4 regions of the Streptomyces sp. x-80 genome follow, and region 2 is predicted to be linked to each of the others. Evidence: riboswitches for the same ligand, from Rfam matches in the RefSeq annotation. Region 2 holds a riboswitch; each other region holds the start of a gene.
The links. Region 2 has a riboswitch for thiamine pyrophosphate ahead of ACLJWH_RS39880 (ABC transporter substrate-binding protein). Riboswitches for the same ligand answer to the same signal wherever they lie in the genome.

Region 1: it holds a riboswitch for thiamine pyrophosphate, as region 2 does, so the genes downstream of both, thiO (glycine oxidase ThiO) here and ACLJWH_RS39880 (ABC transporter substrate-binding protein) in region 2, are expected to answer to the same signal.
Region 3: it holds a riboswitch for thiamine pyrophosphate, as region 2 does, so the genes downstream of both, thiC (phosphomethylpyrimidine synthase ThiC) here and ACLJWH_RS39880 (ABC transporter substrate-binding protein) in region 2, are expected to answer to the same signal.
Region 4: it holds a riboswitch for thiamine pyrophosphate, as region 2 does, so the genes downstream of both, ACLJWH_RS23465 (thiamine ABC transporter substrate binding subunit) here and ACLJWH_RS39880 (ABC transporter substrate-binding protein) in region 2, are expected to answer to the same signal.

What each region holds. Positions count from the first base shown of each region.
Region 1 is NZ_JAJPWM010000003.1:332,201-337,312, forward strand. Features, by position in the region: gene pknB (Stk1 family PASTA domain-containing Ser/Thr kinase) at 1-357, opposite strand, end outside; gene ACLJWH_RS07040 (thiazole synthase) at 561-1,355, opposite strand; gene thiS (sulfur carrier protein ThiS) at 1,365-1,580, opposite strand; gene thiO (glycine oxidase ThiO) at 1,577-2,755, opposite strand; TPP riboswitch at 2,834-2,945, opposite strand; gene ACLJWH_RS07055 (NAD(P)/FAD-dependent oxidoreductase) at 3,101-4,342, shown strand; gene ACLJWH_RS07060 (Rv2175c family DNA-binding protein) at 4,496-4,861, shown strand; gene thiE (thiamine phosphate synthase) at 4,987-5,112, shown strand, end outside.
Region 2 is NZ_JAJPWM010000038.1:28,946-34,057, forward strand. Features, by position in the region: gene ACLJWH_RS39875 (ABC transporter permease) at 1-600, opposite strand, end outside; gene ACLJWH_RS39880 (ABC transporter substrate-binding protein) at 600-2,207, opposite strand; TPP riboswitch at 2,366-2,537, opposite strand; gene ACLJWH_RS39885 (D-alanyl-D-alanine carboxypeptidase family protein) at 3,261-4,151, shown strand.
Region 3 is NZ_JAJPWM010000009.1:274,233-279,344, forward strand. Features, by position in the region: gene ACLJWH_RS20675 (IclR family transcriptional regulator) at 1-104, shown strand, start outside; gene ACLJWH_RS20680 (SsgA family sporulation/cell division regulator) at 211-633, shown strand; gene ACLJWH_RS20685 (YibE/F family protein) at 700-2,091, opposite strand; TPP riboswitch at 2,140-2,297, shown strand; gene thiC (phosphomethylpyrimidine synthase ThiC) at 2,291-4,066, shown strand; gene ACLJWH_RS20695 (hypothetical protein) at 4,161-5,054, opposite strand.
Region 4 is NZ_JAJPWM010000011.1:236,189-241,300, forward strand. Features, by position in the region: gene ACLJWH_RS23455 (phosphatidate cytidylyltransferase) at 1-1,126, shown strand, start outside; gene rlmN (23S rRNA (adenine(2503)-C(2))-methyltransferase RlmN) at 1,271-2,377, shown strand; TPP riboswitch at 2,411-2,531, shown strand; gene ACLJWH_RS23465 (thiamine ABC transporter substrate binding subunit) at 2,635-3,711, shown strand; gene ACLJWH_RS23470 (ABC transporter permease) at 3,765-5,112, shown strand, end outside.

The DNA.
Region 1 (5,112 bases), on a different contig from region 2:
CAGCGCGGCCCGCGGCTGGAGCGCACCCCGCTCGCGCAGTACGTCGCGCAGCGTGCACCCCGCGACGTACTCCATCGCCAGATAGACGTACGTACCGTCCGTACCCTGGTCGAACACGCCCACCACGTTGGGGTGGGACAGCCGCGCGACCGACTTGGCCTCGCGGATGAACCGGTCGACGAACGCCCCGTCCATGGCGAGGGCCGGATGCATCACCTTCAGGGCGAGCTCCCGGTCGAGCCGGGTGTCCACGGCCCGGTAGACCGTGGCCATACCGCCGGCGGCGATGCGGGCCTGGACGCGGTAGCGGCTGTCGAGCAGCCGGCCGACGAGCGGGTCCTCAAGGGTCGTATCCACGGCAGACGAGTCTACGAGGACCCGCCGGCCACCCGCCCGCCCGGCCGCCACCCCGCCCGTACTGAAGCCGAACGGTGACCGGAACACGACACGGGGCGCACGGGCCGGGGCCGCCCGGGGCCGGGTAGCCGCGATCGGCGGGAGTTCGGGAGGGGCGCACGTCCCGGCCGGACCGAACCGGTCCGCAGACGGCCCGCCCCGCCCTAGAACGCCGGGCGTTCCGGGTCCAGCTCCGCCACGCCCTCGGTCGGCGAGGAAGCCCGCGCGAAGTGGCGGCGCGGGATGCGGCCCGCGCGGTACGCCAGCCGGCCGGCCTCGACCGCGTGCCGCATCGCCCCCGCCATCAGCTCGGGCTCCTGGGCACGGGTCACCGCGGACGCCAGCATCACCGCCGCGCACCCCAGCTCCATGGCCAGCGCGGCGTCCGAGGCGGTACCGGCACCCGCGTCCAGCACGACCGGGACGCCCGCCCGCTCCGTGATCAGCTCGAAGTTGTGCGGATTACGGATGCCCAGCCCGGACCCGATCGGCGAGCCCAGCGGCATGATCGCGGCGCAGCCCACGTCCTCCAGCTTGCGGGCCAGCACCGGATCGTCGTTCGTATAGGGCAGCACGGTGAAACCGTCGTCCACCAGGGTCTCGGCGGCGTCCAGCAGCTCGACCGGGTCCGGCAGCAGGGTGCGCTCGTCGGCGACGACCTCAAGCTTGACCCAGTCCGTGCCGAGCGCCTCCCGGGCGAGCCGGGCGGTCAGCACCGCCTCGCCCGCGGTGAAACAGCCCGCGGTGTTCGGCAGCACCCGGATCGCGTGCCGCGCCAGCAGGGAGAGCACCGAGCCCTGCACGGCCGGATCCAGCCGCCGCATGGCGACCGTCGTCAGTTCCGTACCGGAGGCGAGCAGCGCGCGCTCCAGGACGCCGAGGCTGGGCGCACCACCGGTCCCCATGATCAGACGGGACCGGAAGGTGCGGCCGGCGAGGGTGAGGAGATCATCGGTCATGGTGGCGGATCAGCCTCCCTGGACCGCGGTGAGCACCTCGACGCGGTCGCCTTCGCCGAGCGGGGTGTCGGACCACCGGGTGCGCGGCACCACGGTCTCGTTGACCGCGGCGGCCACCCCGCCGGACGCCCGGGACAGCGTCGCGACCAGCCGGTCGAGGGTGAGGCCGCCGGGGATCTCGCGCGCTTCGCCGTTGACGGAGACGGAAACGGTGGGGGCACTCATACGGACTCCTCCTCCAGGACGCGGGCGCGCTGCGGCCCCGGGGCGGACACGGCGGAAAAGCGCGTGGGGGAGAACGGGCGGACCGCCGCCGGGAGCTCTCCGGTGGTCAGCGCCTCGGCCATCGCGTCACCGGTGACCGGCGTCAGCAGCACACCGTTGCGGAAGTGGCCGGTGGCCAGCTGGAGACCGGGCAGCGCGGTCGGGCCGAGCAGCGGCGCGTTGTCGGGGGAGGTGGGACGCAGCCCCGCGCAGGTCTCGGCCAGCGGCAGTTCGGTGATGCCGGGGACCAGCTCGTGCGCGTCCCGGAGCAGTTCGTAGACGCCGCCCGCGGTCACGGTGGTGTCCCAGCCCAGCTCCTCGCTGGTGGCGCCGAGGACCAGCTCGCCGTTCTCCCGCGGCACCAGATAGAGCGGGCCGCCGCGGACCACGGCCCGTACGGTGCGGGACAGGAAGGCGGCGCCACCGGCCGGTGGCGCCGGCATCCGCAGCCGCAGCACCTGCCCCTTGACCGGGCGCACCGGCGGCAGCACCGCGTCGGGGACCCCGGCCAGCTGCCCGCTGCGGCTCCCCGCGGCCAGGACGACCTGACCGGCCGACAGCCGTGTCCCGTCGGTGAGTTCGGCGCCCGAGGCACGTCCCCGGGCGACCGTCAGCCGCTCGGCCGAGGCGCGGTGGAAGGCCACCCCGGCCCGCTCGCAGGCGACGAGCAGCGCGCCCGCCAGCCGGCGCGGATCGACCTGATGGTCGCCGTCCACCCGCAGACCGCCGCGGACACCGGGCGCCAGCATCGGCTCCAGCCGACGGCACTCGCGCCCCGTCAGCCACTCCGAATCCAGCCCCGACCGGAGTTGCAGGGCGTGCAGTTCGCGCAGCAGGGCGCGGTCGTCGGCGTCCAGCGCGACGGCCAGTGTGCCGCACCGCCGGTAGCCGATCCGCCGCCCGCTCGCCTCCTCCAGCTCGGCGGTGAAGTCCGGATAGCGCCGCGCCGAGGCGAGGTTGAGACCCAGCAGGGTCTGCTCTCCGTAGTGGAGTTCGGTGACCGCGGCCAGCATGCCGGCCGCGATATGGGCGGCGCCGCCGCCCGGCGCCGGATCGACGACGGCCGTCTCCAGCCCCCGGCCGGCCGCCCGCCAGGCCGTGACCAGGCCGATGATGCCGCCCCCGATGACGAGCACATCGGCGTGCTGCCCGCCCGGGGGCGGTGGTGCGGCCGATGTCGATGATGTGGCGGTGGACGGTGTGACAGATGGATGCATGGGCGTCCAGCCCCTCCCTTCGCCGGCATGACCCGGATCAGGTTCGTACGGTCGGAGGCCGCCAGCCTCCCTCTCAGCCCGGTGCGTCCGGGCTCCCGCGAGTGCGTGTATCCCTCACCCTAATACGGGCCCGCGACGCGCCGTAAGGGCGCGCCCGGCGGGGCCCCGGCCGTGCGGCCCCGGGGTGACCGACCGTGACGCTGTGTCAGAGATCTCCTTGCGCGCTGCTGCTGGCGGCGAGACACACCGTCTTACAGTGATCGGGTGAGCGAGCAGAGCACGTCCTCCCAGGCCCCTGACCGGACGCCCCGCGTCGTGATCGTCGGCGCCGGAATCGCCGGTGTGCAGACCGCGGTCGCCCTGCGCGAACAGGGCTGGCGCGGCGCGATCACCCTGCTCGGCGGCGAGCCGCACCAGCCCTACGACCGCCCCCCGCTGTCCAAGGCGGTGCTGCTCGGCAAGGCCGAGGGCTCCACCTTCGACATCGACTTCGGCGCGCTCGGCATTGAGCTGCATCTGAGCCGGCCGGTCACCGCCCTGGTCCCGGGCGCGCACACCGTCGAGACCGCCGAGGGCCCGGTCCCGTACGACTACGCGGTCCTCGCCACCGGCGCCGACCCGATCCTGCTGCCCGGCAGTGCGGGGCTGCCCGGCGTCCACCTGCTGCGCACCCTCGACGACGCCGAGCGGCTGCGGCCCGTGCTGGCCGCCCGGCACGAGATCGTGGTCGTCGGGGCGGGCTGGATCGGCGCGGAGTTCGCGACCGCGGCGCGCGAGGCGGGCTGCGCGGTCACCGTCGTCGAGGCCGCCGACCGCCCGCTGGCCGGCGCCCTGCCCGCCGAGGTCGCCGCCCATATGACCGACTGGTACGCCGACGCCGGCGCCGACCTGCGCACCGGCGCCCGGGTCGCAGCCGTCGAGGCGGGCGCGGTCACCCTCGCGGACGGTACGACGCTGCCCGCCGACGCCGTGGTCGTGGGGATCGGCGCCCGGCCCGCCACCGGCTGGCTGGCCGGCTCGGACGTCGCGCTCTCGCCGCGGGACGGCTCCGTCCTGGCCGACGAGCGGCTGCGCACCTCCGTCCCCGATGTGTACGCGGTCGGCGACTGCGCCTCCTTCCCGTCCGCCCGCTACGGCACCCGCCTGCTGGTCCACCACTGGGACAACGCCCTCCAGGGCCCCCGTACGGTCGCCGAGAACATCCTGCGCGGTGCGGCGGAGGGCATGGTCTACGACCCGGTCCCGTACTTCTGGTCCGAGCAGTTCGGCCGGTTCGTGCAGTACGCGGGCCATCACGGGGACGCCGACGAGCTGCTCTGGCGCGGCGACCCGGCCGGCGCCGCCTGGTCCGTGCTGTGGCTGCGGGGCGCCCGGCTGGTCGCGCTGCTCGCCGTGGGCCGCCCGCGTGACCTGGCACAGGGGCGCAAGCTGATCGAGCGCGGCGCGGCCCTCGACCGGGAGCGGGCCGCGGACGCGTCCGTACCGCTGAAGGCGGCGGCGCTCTAGCGGCCGCGCACGGGCACGGGGTACGGGGCGGCCCGCGGGGGCGCCGCCGTGGCGCGGCGGATGGCACCGCGGGTGTCACCCGCCGGTGTGCCTCGGGCCGTCGACGGCGATGCCCGGCTACCGGCTGTCAGTGCGAGATGGCACGCTTGTCCTGTGACCGAGATTGACGCAAACATCGATGGACTCGTCCCCGCCTGGCTCACCCTCCCCGACATCGCCGAAGAGATCGGCGTCGAGGTGACACGCGTCCGGCAGCTGGTCAAGGAGGGCCAGCTGATCGCGGTGCGCCGCGGCGAGAACAGGGCACTGCACGTGCCGGCCGATTTCATCAAGGACGGCAAGGTCGTCAAGGGCCTCGTCGGGACCTTGACCCTCCTGCGCGACGACGGCTTCGCCGACGAGGAGATGCTGGAGTGGCTCTTCACCGTGGATGACACCCTGCCCGGCACCCCGGCGCAGGCGCTGCGCGAGAACCGCGGCACGGAGGTGAAGCGCCGGGCTCAGGCGCTCGCCGTCTGATCCGCACGGCGCGAGCGCGCCCTCATCAGCAATCGCATCAGCATCCGTAACCGCATTCGCATCCGAGGGGTGTACGGGCCGGAAGGCCCGGCCCGTACGCCGCCGACCTGGGGGGAAGCCGCCCGATGAGCACCGCACGACAGGCCCTGGCCGAGGCCCGGCTGTATCTGTGCACGGACGCCCGCAAGCGGCAGGGCGACCTCCCGCAGTTCCTGGACGCGGTGCTCGCCTCGGGCGTGGACATCGTGCAG
Region 2 (5,112 bases):
CACCGGCAGGACGTAGGAGGCCGGGCCGCTCTGCGAGGCCACCGGGAAGACGGGCAGCGCCACGGCGAACGCCGCGACCAGGCCGACCGCCAGCAGGAACTCGGGCACCGCGCCCAGGATGCCGGTGACGGTGGTGAACGCCAGCTCGCCGCGGCGCCGGCGGCCGTCCTTGGTCAGCACGGCCGCCGTCATCCCGACCGGGATCGCGAGCAGCAGGATCAGCCAGAAGGCGGGGACGGCGATCTCCAGGGTCGCCGGCAGGCGGGTCGCGATGATCTGGGAGACCGGCATCTGGGCGCCGATGGAGTCGCCGAGCCGGCCCTGGAGGAGATGGCCGACGAAATCGCCGTACTGGTGCAGCAGCGGCTGGTCCAGGCCGAGCGCGTGTCGGCGGGCGGCGACCAGACCCGGATCGGCGGTGGTGCCGAGCGCCGCCCGTACGGGGTCGCCGGGGATCAGGTGGATCATCGCGAACGCGGCCGTGACCAGCGCGGCCAGCGACACCACCAGCCGCCCGGTGCGGCGCAGCGCGAATCCGCACCAGGGGCTGCGGACCGCCGCCCGCAGCAGGCGCAGGGGGCGCGGAGCGGCGGCGGCCATCAGTCCGCGCTCCGCCGCAGCGAGGTGGGGACGATGCCGCCGCCGTCCACCCGGAAGGTGACGCCCTTTCCGTAGTACCGGACCGACCTGTTGACGAACGGCACCACGTCGGCCCGTTTGACCAGGGCGGCGTCGGCGGCGTTCCACAGGGCGCAGCCCGAGGTGCCCGGCCGGGCCGCGGCCTGTGCGGCGAGGCGGCGGTAGTCGGGGTTGTCGACGGCGCCGAAGTTGTTGCCGCGCGGCGGTGGCGGCCCGTCGTAGAACTGGGTGAGCTGGTCGGGGAGGTTGACCGCGATGGGGGCCCAGGCCGCCTCCCAGTCGCCGCCGCTGAGGGTGCTGACCGTACTGGCGGAGTCCGTGGGCCGGGCCGAGGCGCTCACCCCGAAGGAGGTCCACCGCTGGACGGCCAGTTCGATCGCCGCGGCGACCTGCGGCCCCTGCGTGCTCGGGTAGCTGAGCCGGACGGTGAGCGGACGGCCGTCCTTGGTCCAGGTGCCGTCGCGCTTCGCCCAGCCGGCGGCCGTGAGGGCGGCCGCGGCCTGCGCGGTGTCATGGGCGGGGAGGTTCCCGGTCACCGAGTCGCCGGTGCAGGGGGTGGGGCTGGTCTCGCCGATGCTGGTGGCGGGCTTGCCGGTGCCGCCGATGGCGACGTTCCCGAGCTGCTTCAGATCCAGTACGGCGACCAGCGCCTTGCGTACCGCCGTCTCCGCGGTCGGACGGCCGGCGGCCTCGTTGAACAGGAACTGCCCGAACAGCATCTCGATGCTCCGGCTCGGCACCTTGGCCGCGTCCAGCCGCTCCTGGTCGGCACCGTTGACCGCGGTCAGATTGATCTGCCCGGCCATCAGGAGATTGGCCGCGGTGGACTCGTCGGCGACCACCTTGAAGAGCAGCTTGCCGGGGAGGTCCGCTCCGTCGGCTCCCCCGGGACCCCAGGAGTAGCCGTCCCGTTTGACATAGGTGTAGTGGTCGCCCGGCACCGCCTCGGTCAGCCGGTAGGGCCCGCTGCCGTTGGTGGCCTTGGCCAGCGCGGCCGGCTTCGCCAGGCTCTCCTCGCAGACCAGCGGCAGCAGCTGGGTCATCTGCACGAGGAACGGCGCGGGCTTCGTCGTGGTGACGGTGACCGTCCGGGCCGCCTCGTCGGCCTTCGCCACGGCGGTGGCGGGGACGGAGATGCCGCGCATCGGTGACTGGTTCCGCGGATCGGCGATGTGGTTGTACTCGGCGGCCACATCGGTCGCGGTGAGCGCCGAACCGTCCTGGCAGGTCACCCCGGAACGGAGGGTGAACCGCGCGCTGTGGGACGTGCTCGACCATTTCTCGGCCACCCCGGGGATCAGCGAACCGTCGGCGCCGAGGTGCACGAGCGTGTCGTAGGCGAAGGCGTTCATCGCCAGTGCGGTACTGGCCAGCGCCGTGGTGGGACTGAGACTGCCCGGATCGGCGGCGATGGCCACGACCACCGTCGCCGCGCCACCGGCGGCCGCCTGACCGCCGCCGCAACCGGCCACGGCGGCGACCAGGCCGAGCGCCGTGGCCACGGCGAGCGCCGGCCGTGCCGCGCCCGCTCGCGACCGTCTCGTCTCCGTGCCTCCGGTGCTGGGCATGGTCACCTCCGAGGGAGCGGCACACCGCCGCCGGGTGAGGGAACCCTAGGCAGCGGTGGAACGGCCCCGAGTGGTCGTGGCACACAAAAAACTGCCCCGTCCTCGGTGCGCCGCACCGAAGACGAGGGCAGTTGTCCAGATCGCTGCCGAACAGCACAAAACCTGCGAGGTGGGCTTCCTTCGACGGCATTGTCCGTATCAGGTGGTGGAGGTCGCCATCCGGTCTCCCCGACCTTCTGGCCTCTCAGCCCAGTCTCCGTTCGTGTTCAAGGGGACCGCTGCCCCCTGGTGCGAACACGCCGCTCCGACTGAGCTCCCTCGCTCGCCCCGCAGGCTGCTACTTACGCTACTCCCGAGCACGCCCGAGGAAAAGACCTTATTGTCCCTTTTTTCGCGCATTTTTTCTCGCATAGACCGGCCACTCAGCGCGACCGCGTGACGACGGAATGCGTACCGCCCGGCGTCTCGACGCCCGCGCCGGTAGCGACGCTCACCGCCTCGATCAACTCCGCCTCGGCCGGCCCCGCACCGCACGGCCGGGAACGCGAGTCCTCCACCACGAGCCCTCCGCGCTTCCGCCGCCGCCCGCCAGCGGGACCGCGCCGCGCAGCCGTCCGGCCTTCCGGGCAACTCCCGCCCGTAGCGGGGAAGACAGGCGCATCGCCGGCCCGCCGGGGCGGTCGGGGCACAGGACGAAGGCCGCCGCGGGACCGCCCGAGGGCCGCCCCGCGCGATCGAGCATCTCCCGTGCACCACGGGGCAGTTCCGGCATACCGCCCGCTTCGCCCTCGCTCCCGCACCGCGCGGGGAACTCGGCGCGGGGAACTCGGCGCCCTCGCTCCCCGGGCCTCGCCCGGGGCGGCCGCCACCACGGGCACTGACCGACCCACCGAGCACCCGTTCGGCCAAGCCGCCACGTTCACCGGTTCAGATGAAAATACGGCCCCGGGTGTACATCCGCGGGCCCGTCTTATATGTCTCATGAGCAAGCGGCACTCTCATGTCCCCGCACTCTCATGTCCCCGCACAGCAAGGGTATTTGGAGTATTCATCTTGAAAATCGGCATTACGGGCATCCGCCGTGCATCCGCGGTCGTCGTCACCGCGGGAGCCGTCCTGACGGCGGGGGCGTTCACCGCTCCGGCGCAGGCCGCCGCACCGAAGGCCCCTGCGATCGAAGCCAAGGGCGGCTTCGTGATGAACAACGGCACCGGGAAAGCCCTCTTCACCAAGGCCGCGGACACCCGTCGTTCCACCGGCTCCACCACCAAGATCATGACGGCCCGGGTGGTGCTCGCGCAGAAGAACCTCAAGCTGGATTCCAAGGTCACGATCCAGAAGGCGTACAGCGACTACATCGTCTCGAAGACCGCGTCGTCGGCCCACCTGATCGTCGGCGACAAGGTCACCGTCCGCCAACTGCTGTACGGGCTGATGCTCCCGTCCGGCTGCGACGCCGCGTACGCGCTGGCCGACCACTTCGGCACCGGGTCCACGCGCGCCGCGCGCGTGAAGTCGTTCATCGGCAAGATGAACTCCACCGCCAAGAGCCTCGGCCTGAAGAACACGCACTTCGACTCGTTCGACGGCATCGGCCACGGCACGAACTACTCGACGCCGCGTGACCTGACGAAGCTCGCCAGCAGCGCGATGCGGTACGCCACGTTCCGTGCGGTCGTGAAGACGAAGTCGACCAAGCAGAAGGTCACGACGAGGAACGGCGGCTACCGCTACATGTCGTGGACCAACACCGACACGCTGCTGGGCGGTTACCCGGGCGCCATCGGCGTCAAGACCGGCTCCGGCCCGCAGGCCAAGTACTGCCTGGTCTTCGCCGCCACCCGGCGCGGCAAGACCGTCATCGGCACCGTCCTCACCGCCTCCACGGTGGCCCACCGCACGGCGGACGCGAAAAAGCTGATGGACTACGGCTTCAAGAAGTAGCCCGGTCCGCCACCCGCGGGGGCCCGCTCACGACCGTTCGGTCGCGGGCGGGCCCCTTCGCCGAGCGCCGGGGCCAAGGGGCGTGCACAGGCGAGGAATCCGCACTCGGTGAAGTGATCCTCGACGGCATGACATGCCAGGCCCCGCCCTGGCCCGGCTTTTCCTGTGAACCCTCACACCTGGAGCCGCCGCGCTCTCCGGAGCCTCCCCTCAGAGGCCACCGGCGAAGGCCACTGCGATGTAGCAGAGAGGGAACGCCACAAGCAGGATGTCGCTGACATAGAGGGTGTGAGAACGGCGTGCAGCTACGGTGAGGTTTGCGGTGACTTCGCGCGATTGCGCCCAGTCCAGGATTTCCCTCCTCGCTCGCCTTCCCGACCTCCTGCCTATGAGGCTTGGCGAGAATGACCAAACCCATTGCTCTCCGTCATCCACATGCAGCACGACGCCCCCGCGGTGCAAGGAAACCCTATGGATACCGGCGCATGTGACCGTCTGCGAATCAACAACTCCAACGTTCTCCAGCGTGCCGTCATCCCGCAAGATCAGTCGCGGATGCAGACAGGCTCTCGCACATACCCCGCAGAAGGTGGCTGTCAACGAGAGCACAAATGCTTGGGCCGGCACTCCCTGATCCGGAGTTCCGAGCCCCATCAGAACAAGGAGCGGCACAAAGAAAGCCATCGCCAACCAGGCCGCGACCACGGTACCGGCCCTGCGGAGGTGCCTCTCTCCTGAGGAGCGGCGTGCGACGATAATTCCACCACCGGCCCTTTTGGCCGACCTTGACTGGGGTTTCATAGGAAGTACCCGGCTTTCGAATTCAGGCAGGAGCTCGAACCGCAAGCGGCGTCGGTGTTGACGGCATTGCCGAGACAGGCGGCGGCAGTCGGAACCCGGTTCATATTCGGCAACTTCATCCAGCCGAGTTCCTTCTTTCCGATTTACGGGCGGCACTCCA
Region 3 (5,112 bases), on a different contig from region 2:
CGCTGCCCGTGGACGAGGCGCACCGGTTGCGTTCCGTCACAAATCGACTACGAAGAATGGCGGAGAAGACGCTAACGACACTCGCCTTCTCTATCAGTATCTGAAAACTCACTCCTTGTGATCTGCTTGCACGTGACAGACGATGGCGTCAATGGGCCTTCGGGGGACGATTCCCGGCCATCTCCGATTTCAAGTGCGGGGCAGTGGTTGATGAACGACACAGTTCAGGCAGAAGTGATCATGAGCTTCCTCGTCTCGGAGGAGCTCGCGTTCCGGATCCCGGTGGAGCTGGACTTCGACAGTGCTGATCCGTACGCCATCCGTCTAACCTTCGATCTCCCCGGCGATGTGCCCGTGACCTGGACTTTCAGTCGCGAACTGCTGCTGGACGGGCTGAGTCGGCCGTCCGGTGAGGGCGATGTGCGCATCGAACCGTCCTCCGCCGAGTACCTCAGTGATGTCTTCATCAGTCTCCAAGTCGGTGCCGAGCGCGCGCTGTTCAGGGTCAGCGCGCCACCACTGGTCGCCTTCCTGGACCGTACGGACCGGCTGGTCCCGCTCGGCGAGGAGGAGGTGTGCGACACCCTGGACGCCGTACTGGACCGCATCCTTACGGAGGCCCCGGCCGGCTGATCCCTCCGCAACGGCCGGCCCAGCCGGTCACGTCACTCCCGTACGGCACACACTCCCGTACGGCACTCACCGCTTACGGCGCTTGCCGCGTGCTCCGCGCCGCCCGGACCGTCCAGCCACGGCGCCCACGGCTTCCGCCGGCGGACCCGGTATCTCCGTGGGGCCCGGACCGCCCGGCGCCGTGCGGTCCGCCGAGACGACCAGCGCCGCGAGCAGCGTCGTCAGCGGCACCGACGCGACCAGTCCGATGCTGCCCACCAGCGTGCGCACGATCTCCTCCGCGACCACCTCGCTCGTGGCGGCCGTACCGATACCGCTCTGTGCGATCGAGAACAGCAAAAGCAAGGGCAGTGCGGCGCCCGCGTAGGCCATCACCAGGGTGTTCACGACGGACGCGATGTGATCGCGCCCGATCCGCATAGCCGCTCCGTAGAGCTTGCGCCAACCCGCCGTCGGGTCCGCTTCCTTCAGCTCCCACACCGCCGCGGTCTGGGTGACGGTCACATCGTCCAGCACCCCCAGCGACCCGATGATGATCCCCGCCAGCAGCAGACCGTGGATCTCGATACCCGGGTACAGGCTGTGCACCAGCCCGGTCAGGTCGTCCGTGTTGCCGGTCAGCAGCGCCCAGTCGATGAACACCGACCCGAGCAGACCGATCAGCAGCAGCGATGCCAGGGTGCCGAGCACCGCCACCGACGTCCGGGCCGTCGGCCCGTGGCACAGATAGAGCGCGATCAGCATGATCGCGCTGCCGCCGATGACCGCCACCACCAGCGGATCGGAGCCCTTGAGGACCGCCGGGAGGATGAACAGCGTCAGCACCCCGAAGCTTGCCACCAGCGCCACCAGCGCGAGCACCCCGCGCAGCCGGCCGACGAGCACGACCGCGAACGCGAAGATCCCGGCCAGTACCCACATCGGAACGGTCCGGTCGACATCGCTGACCGCGTACTGGAGATCCTTCGGCGCCTTGGGGGAGTACGCGACCACCACGTCCTGCCCGGCCGTGTAGTGCCGCAAGGCGTCCGGCGTCACCACCGTCTGGAAGGTGCGCCCGGTGTTGTCGCCGGTCGTGACCTTGATCGTCGCCCGCTCGCACTTCGTGTCCCGCTCGCCGCCCGTGCCCGGCGGCTGTCCGCCCGGCGACGCCGGCCGTTGCTGCTGCTCGGCGTGGACGTCCGCGCAGTTCACCTCGTCCACCTTGACCACTCTGGCCTTCTCCAGGGGCTGGTCGAAGCCGACGCCGGACGGCTTGTGCGCCGGCGCGCCGCCCGGCCACAGCACGACCAGACCGACCACCACCGCCGCCGCGAACGGGATCAGCACCGCCGCGATCACCTTGCGCAGATGCCGGGAAACAGGCGCGGCGGGCGCGTGGCCGTGCGCATGAGAATGCGCGGGGGAGTGGGACGGGGGCTCAGGACTGCTCACCGCCCGATCATCGCAAGAACTCATGGGGCCCCCTGTTCATCGTGCCGCACCGGCCGCTACGGTGGGTGGCACCTTTGCAATCGCGGGAGCTCGGAGCACCGGGCTGAGAGGGCGCTGACCTCCGCGGGGACGTCCGGCCGACGCCGGTACGCCACCCACGGAAGCCGCTGCGTCGACCGCCGAACCTGTTACCGGGTAATGCCGGCGTAGGGAGTTGGGTCTCATGACTCTGAAGGATGCACGCACGCCCGAAAGCGCCGCCGACGGCACCGGAGCGAGGATCGGCTGGCACAAGGGCTATCTCGCCGGATCGCGCCCCGACCTCCGGGTCCCGGTCCGGCGGGTGCACCTCACCAACGGCAAGGATGTGACGCTCTATGACACATCCGGGCCGTACACCGACCCCCAGATCGACACCGATGTACGCCGCGGACTCGCCCCGCTGCGGGAGAACTGGATCATCGCCCGAGGCGACACCGAGGAGTACGCGGGCCGCCCGCCGCGCCCGGAGGACGACGGACTCAAGCACACCTCACCGCGCGGCGGCCTCAAGAACCTCGACGCGGTCTTCCCCGGCCGCCCCCGCCAGCCGCGCCGCGGCCGGCACGGCGCCGCGGTCAGCCAGCTCGCGTACGCCCAACGCGGCGAGATCACCACGGAGATGGAGTACGTGGCCCTCCGCGAGAACGTCCGGCCCGAGTTCGTACGTGACGAGATCGCGGCCGGCCGTGCCGTGCTCCCCGCCAACGTCAACCACCCGGAGATCGAGCCGATGATCATCGGCAAGAACTTCCTGGTGAAGGTGAACGCCAACATCGGCAACTCCGCGGTCACTTCCTCCATCGAGGAGGAGGTGGACAAGATGACCTGGGCCACCCGGTGGGGCGCCGACACGGTCATGGACCTGTCCACCGGCCGCAACATCCACACCACCCGCGAGTGGGTGCTGCGCAACTCTCCCGTCCCCATCGGCACCGTCCCCCTCTACCAGGCCCTGGAGAAGGTCGACGGCAAGGCCGAGGAGCTGACCTGGGAGATCTACAAGGACACCGTCATCGAGCAGGCCGAACAGGGCGTCGACTACATGACGGTGCACGCCGGCGTGCTGCTGCGCTACGTCCCGCTCACCGCCCGCCGCAAGACCGGCATCGTCTCGCGCGGTGGCTCGATCATGGCCGCCTGGTGCCTGGCACACCACAAGGAGTCGTTCCTCTACACGCACTTCGAGGAGCTCAGCGAGATCCTCGCCTCCTACGACGTCACCTACTCCCTCGGCGACGGCCTGCGCCCCGGTTCCATCGCGGACGCCAACGACGAGGCGCAGTTCGCGGAGCTGCGTACGCTCGGTGAGCTGAACACCATCGCCAAGCGGCACGGCGTCCAGACGATGATCGAGGGCCCGGGACACGTCCCGATGCACAAGATCAAGGAGAACATCGACCTTCAGCAGGAGATCTGCGAAGAGGCCCCGTTCTACACGCTCGGCCCGCTGACCACCGACATCGCGCCCGCCTACGACCACATCACCTCCGGTATCGGCGCCGCGATGATCGCCTGGTGGGGTACGGCGATGCTCTGCTACGTCACGCCCAAGGAGCACCTGGGACTTCCCGACCGCGACGACGTCAAGACCGGCGTCATCACGTACAAGATCGCGGCCCATGCGGCGGACCTGGCCAAGGGGCACCCGGGCGCCCAGGACTGGGACGACGCCCTCTCCGACGCCCGCTTCGAATTCCGTTGGGAGGACCAGTTCAACCTGGCCCTCGACCCGGACACGGCCCGCTCCTTCCACGACCAGACGCTCCCGGCCGAACCGGCGAAGACGGCGCACTTCTGCTCGATGTGCGGGCCGAAGTTCTGCTCGATGAAGATCTCCCAGGACATCCGCCGCGAACACGGCGGCGACCTGGCGATCGACCCCGAGGCCGGTATGGCCGAGAAGTCGAAGGAGTTCGCGGCGGCCGGCAACCGCGTCTATCTGCCGATCGCGGACTGACCCACCGCCACGCCGGGGACCCGCCCGACGTCACCGTCCCGCCCGACGTCACCGTCCCGCGCGGCGACGTCGGGCCGTCCGGCGTCTTCGGGCGCTACTCGGGCCGGTGGTCAGGGCCCCCGTAGTCCGGGCTGGTGAAGTCCGGGCTGGCGTAACGGGGGTGTGGTCCGGCCGGGCCGCTGTCCGGGCTGGTGAAGTCGGGGCGGGAGTAGCCGAGGGTCGGGATGCGGCTCCCGGTTGCCCCTTGACCAGGTCCGCGGCGTGAGCCGGAGGGGACCGGGCCGGGGGCCGGACCGGTGAGCGCCCGGCGGAGGAACGGCAGCAGACCGCGTACCAGGAGGGCGCGCCGCCAGGCGTCCCGGGCGCGGTCGAGGTCCGCCGCCGGTCCGTCCTGCGCGGCGGGCTGTGCGGAGCCGTTGCGCAGGGCCGTGACGACCAGGCCGCCCATCGCGAGGAGGGAGCCCACGGCGGCCAGCGCCGCGAAGATCCAGCCGACGCTGATCAGCGGCTGGGCCATGGTGTGTCCAGGGCCGAGGGCGCGCAGGAGGTAGCCGAAGAGGAGGAAGAGGACGGCGGCGATGCCCGCGAGGACCGGGGCGAGGACGGAGACCATGGCGCCCACCCCCGCGCCGGCCGTCCCGGTCGCCGTGGTGGTGGCGGTCGCCGTGGCCGGACCGGCCGGGCCACCGGATGGCTGGTCTCTTTCCTCGCGGCCTGGGCGCACTCCGGCGCACTCCGGTCCGGACGCCGGATCGCGCAGCTCGGCACGGAGCTGTACGTAGCGTTGGTATTCGGCCGCCGCGCAGGCGGCGATGGTGGCCGTCGCATCGAGGGCCATCGCGCGCAGTTGTTCGGTACTGAGGTGCTGACCCGCGTCGGAGAGCACGCCCTCCGGCCGGTATTCGGCGGTACGCAGCGCGTCATCGAGGATGCGTGCGAATTCCTCGCGATCCTCGCTCAGCAGGTGTGAAGCGCTGTTCATCTGCATCCCCCGATGCTCCGTAGGGCCATGCCGGCCGACAGCGGCCGGCACTGGGCGGAATGGG
Region 4 (5,112 bases), on a different contig from region 2:
CCAGTCATCCTGGGGAGCCCCGCCCGGCGCCGGTCAATGGGGACCACCCGACCAGGGACCGGCCTCCGCGCTCCGCGGGGCGGCGCCCCCCGCCTCGGCAGGCCCCGTGCCCCACGAGGGCGACATGGCGCAGACCCGGCCCATGCCCATCGTGCCCGGCCCAGGCGGACACCAGGACGACCACCGGGACCACCGGGGGGCTGCTCGCCGGAGCGGCCCCCTGTTCCGCGACGAAAAGCCGCAGGAGCCCATGTCCACCTCTTTCCCCGGGCCCGACAGCTCGCAGGACTCAGAGAAGCCGAAGAAGAAGAGCGCGGGACGCAATCTGCGCGCCGCCATAGGGGTCGGCGTCGGCCTCGGCGTGATCATCATCGCCTCGCTCTTCGTCTACAAGCCCGTCTTCATCGGCGTGATAACGATCGCCGTCGTCGTGGGCCTGTGGGAGCTGACCTCGCGGCTGGCGGAGCGCAAGGACATCCAGGTACCCCTGGTGCCGCTCGCCGTCGGCGGCACCGCCATGGTGGTCGCCGGATATGTGCGCGGCACCGAAGGCGCATGGGTGGCGATGGCGCTCACGGCGCTCGCCGTCCTCGTCTGGCGGATGACCGAAGCGCCCGAGAACTATCTGCGGGACGTCACGGCTGGCGTCTTCGCCGCGTTCTACGTGCCGTTCCTCGCGACGTTCGTGGCGCTGATGCTCGCGGCCGAGGCCGACGGACCGCAGCGGGTACTGACATTCCTGCTGCTGACCGTCGTCAGCGACACCGGGGCGTACGCGGTCGGCTGGCGGTTCGGCAAGCACAAGCTCGCGCCACGGATCAGCCCCGGCAAGACCCGTGAGGGCCTGGTCGGCGCGGTGCTGTTCGCGATGGTCGCCGGAGCGCTGTGCATGGAGTTCCTGATCAAGAACGGCGCCTGGTGGCAGGGGCTGCTGCTCGGCCTTGCGGTCGCGGCCAGCGCCACCCTCGGCGACCTGGGCGAATCCATGATCAAGCGTGACCTCGGCATCAAGGACATGGGCACCCTGCTCCCCGGCCACGGCGGCATCATGGACCGGCTCGACTCGCTGCTGCCGACCGCTCCCGTGGTCTGGCTGCTGTTCGTGATCTTCGTGGGCTCGGGCTGAGCCACTGGCCCGCTCGCACGACGGCTCCGCCGCCCCGGGACTCCGCGCGAATTCCCTGCGTACAAGGGGTGCACGACGGCCCAGAGGGGTCTGCCGCATGACGTGGCAGGCCCCTCTTCGCGCGTCTGCGACACTGGTATGACCATGCCTGCACCCGGAGAACTCACTTTTGTCGCGCCGCGCGGGGCCAAGAAGCCCCCGCGGCACCTTGCCGATCTCACCCCCGTAGAGCGCCGCGAAGCGGTGGCCGCGATCGGCGAGAAGCCGTTCCGCGCCAAGCAGCTCTCGCAGCACTACTTCGCCCGTTACGCGCACGACCCGGCGCAATGGACCGACATCCCGGCGGCGGCGCGCGAGAAGCTGGCGGCGGAGCTGCTGCCGGACCTGATGAACGTGGTGCGGCACATCTCCTGTGACAACGACACCACCCGCAAGACTCTGTGGAAGCTGCACGACGGCACGCTCGTCGAGTCGGTGCTGATGCGCTACCCGGACCGGGTCACCATGTGCATCTCCTCGCAGGCCGGCTGCGGAATGAACTGTCCGTTCTGCGCCACCGGACAGGCGGGCCTGGACCGCAACCTCTCCACCGCCGAGATCGTGCACCAGATCGTCGACGGGATGCGCGCGCTGCGCGACGGCGAGGTCCCGGGCGGCCCGGCGCGGCTCTCCAACATCGTCTTCATGGGTATGGGCGAGCCGCTCGCCAACTACAAGCGGGTGGTCGGCGCCATCCGGCGGCTCACCGACCCGGAGCCGGACGGAATCGGCCTGTCGCAGCGCGGTATCACCGTCTCCACGGTCGGCCTGGTGCCCGCGATGCTCCGTTTCGCGGACGAGGGGTTCAAGTGCCGGCTCGCCGTGTCGCTGCACGCGCCCGACGACGAGCTGCGTGACACCCTCGTCCCCGTCAACACCCGCTGGAAGGTCCGCGAGGTCCTGGACGCGGCGTGGGAGTACGCCGAGAAATCCGGCCGTCGCATCTCCATCGAGTACGCCCTGATCCGCGACATCAACGATCAGGCATGGCGCGGTGACCTGCTGGGACGGCTGCTGAAGGGCAGGCGCGTCCATGTGAACCTGATCCCGCTGAACCCGACGCCCGGCTCGAAGTGGACTGCCTCGCGGCCCGAGGACGAGCAGGCGTTCGTACGGGCCATCGAGGCGCACGGCGTGCCGGTGACCGTCCGGGACACTCGTGGTCAGGAGATCGACGGCGCCTGCGGGCAGCTCGCAGCCGCGGAACGCTGACCGTTCGCTGGTACCGTGTGATCGAACAAATGCACATTCCGACAGGGGAGCGCCACAGCGCTGAGAGTGCGGAAGCGTCGTAACGATACGGTGCCCGCAGACCCTTGAACCTCGCCCGGGTCATTCCGGGTAGGAAGTTCGGTCATCACTCATGCTGTTGCGCCCCGCCCGGAATCCGCTCGATGGACGTCGACCGACGTCGACAGCAGCGGCACCGGGCGGGGCCGCGTCTCTTCCTGGCCAGCCAGGAGGAACCAGTGAGCACCACCAGCAGGATCACCGCGACCGCGGTCGCCGCCGCGGTCGGCATGACGGCACTCGCCGCGTGCGGCAGCTCGGACGGTGGGAGCACGGACGCCAAGACCGTCACGCTCGTCAGCCATGATTCGTTCGCCGTCTCCAAGTCGGTGCTCGCCGGCTTCGAGAAGGAGAGCGGTTACCAGGTCAAGGTGGTCCAGAGCGGGGACGCCGGAAAGGCCGTCAACCAGGCGATTCTCTCCAAGGGCAATCCGCAGGGCGACGTCTTCTTCGGCATCGACAACACGCTGCTCTCGCGTGGCCTGAAGGAAGACCTCTTCAGCCCGTACAAGGCCCAGGGGCTGGACAACGTCCCGGCCGAGCTCCAGCTCGACAAGGACCGGCACCGCGTCACACCGCTCGACTACGGAGACACCTGCGTCAACTACGACCGGGCCTACTTCGCGCAGCACAAGATCACGCCGCCGGAGACCTTCGACGACCTGATCAAACCCGAGTACAAGAACCTGCTCGTCACGGAGAATTCCGCGACCTCCTCCCCGGGGCTCGCCTTTCAGCTCGGCACCATCGCGAAATACGGTGAGAGCGGCTGGCGGGACTACTGGAAGAAGCTCAAGGCCAATGGCGTCGAGGTCGTCAACGGCTGGGAGCAGGCATATAACGAGCGGTTCTCCGGCTCGGCGGCAGGCAAGGGCAAGGGGGACAAACCGCTGGTGGTCTCCTACGCGTCCAGTCCGCCCGTCGAGGTGCTGGGCAAGAAGCCGGAGCCCAAGGAGGCACCGACCGGAGTCGCGACCGGGACCTGTTTCCGGCAGATCGAATTCGGCGGTCTGCTCAAGGGCGCGAAGAACGAGAAGGGCGGTAAGGCACTGCTGGACTTCCTGCTGAGCAAGAAGTTCCAGGAGGACGTGCCGCTACAGATGTTCGTCAACCCGGCGCGTACGGATGCCAAGGTGCCGACGCTGTTCACGAAGTACGGCGCGACGATCGACAAGCCGGCGACGGTCGCCCCGGAGACGATCACCAAGAACCGCGAACAGTGGATCAAGCAGTGGTCCTCGCTCGTTCTGAAGTAACCCGCGCCCGGCGCCGACGGTCCCTGCGCGCAACGGCGGTACGGCTCGGCCTGATGGCCCTGCCGTTCGCCTTCTTCGCGCTCTTCTTCGCCTATCCGGTCGCCTCGATCGTCGGACATGGCCTGAAGGACGGCGGACAGTGGCAGCTCGGGCGGATCGGGGCGGTGCTGGCCGATCCGGATGTGCTCCATGTGCTGTGGTTCACCTTCTGGCAGGCGGTGGCCTCGACCGGGCTGACACTGCTGATCGCGTTGCCCGGCGCGTACGTCTTCGCGCGCTTCGACTTTCCCGGTAAACAGCTGCTGCGGGCGCTGGTCGCGGTGCCGTTCGTACTGCCGACGGTCGTCGTCGGCTCGGCCTTCCTGGCACTCGTCGGGCGGGGCGGGTTGCTGGACGACCTGTGGGGTGTACGCCTGGACACCTCGGTGTGGGCGATCCTGCTGGCACACGTCTTCTTCAACTACGCGGTGGTCGTACGGACCGTCGGCGGACTGTGGGGGCAACTCGACCCACGCCAGGAAGAGGCGGCGCGGGTGCTCGGCGCCGGACGGTTCGCCGCCTGGCGGCGGGTGACGCTGCCCGCGCTCGGTCCGGCTGTCGCGGCCGCCGCACTGATGGTCTTCCTCTTCACTTTCACCTCCTTCGGGGTGGTGCAGATCCTGGGCGGGCCGACCTTCTCGACGCTGGAAGTGGAGATCTACCGGCAGACCGCAGACTTCCTGGATCTGCCGACGGCCGCCGTCCTCACCCTCATCCAGTTCACGGCGGTGCTCGGACTGCTGGCGCTGCACGCCTGGACCGTACGCCGACGCGAATCCGCCCTGAAACTGGTGGACCCGGCGCAGACCGCCCGGCGGCCACGCGGACGTGGTCAGTGGGCGCTCTTGTGGACAACGCTCGTCGTCATCGCGCTCCTGCTCGTCCTTCCGCTGGCCGTGCTCGTCGAGCGGTCCTTCGCGGGACCGGACGGCTACGGGCCGGTCTTCTACGAGACTTTGCAGTCCGCCGCCACGGCCGACAGCACCTTCGCCGTCGCACCTCTCGACGCCCTGTGGAACTCGCTCGCCTTCGGGGCCGTGGCGACGGTGATCGCGCTGGTGGTGGGCGGGCTGGCGGCAGCCGCCCTGACCCGCAGGGGCGGCCGTCTGGTCCGTGGCTTCGACGCGCTGTTGATGCTTCCCCTCGGAGTCTCCGCCGTGACCGTCGGCTTCGGTTTCCTGATCACCCTCGACAGACCACCACTCGATCTGCGCTCCTCGTGGTGGCTGGTCCCGCTCGCCCAGGCACTGGTGGGTGTGCCGTTCGTCGTCCGGACGATGCTGCCCGTCCTGCGCGCGGTCGACGGCCGGCTGCGGGAGGCGGCCGCGGTGCTGGGCGCCTCGCCGTGGCGGGTCTGGCGCG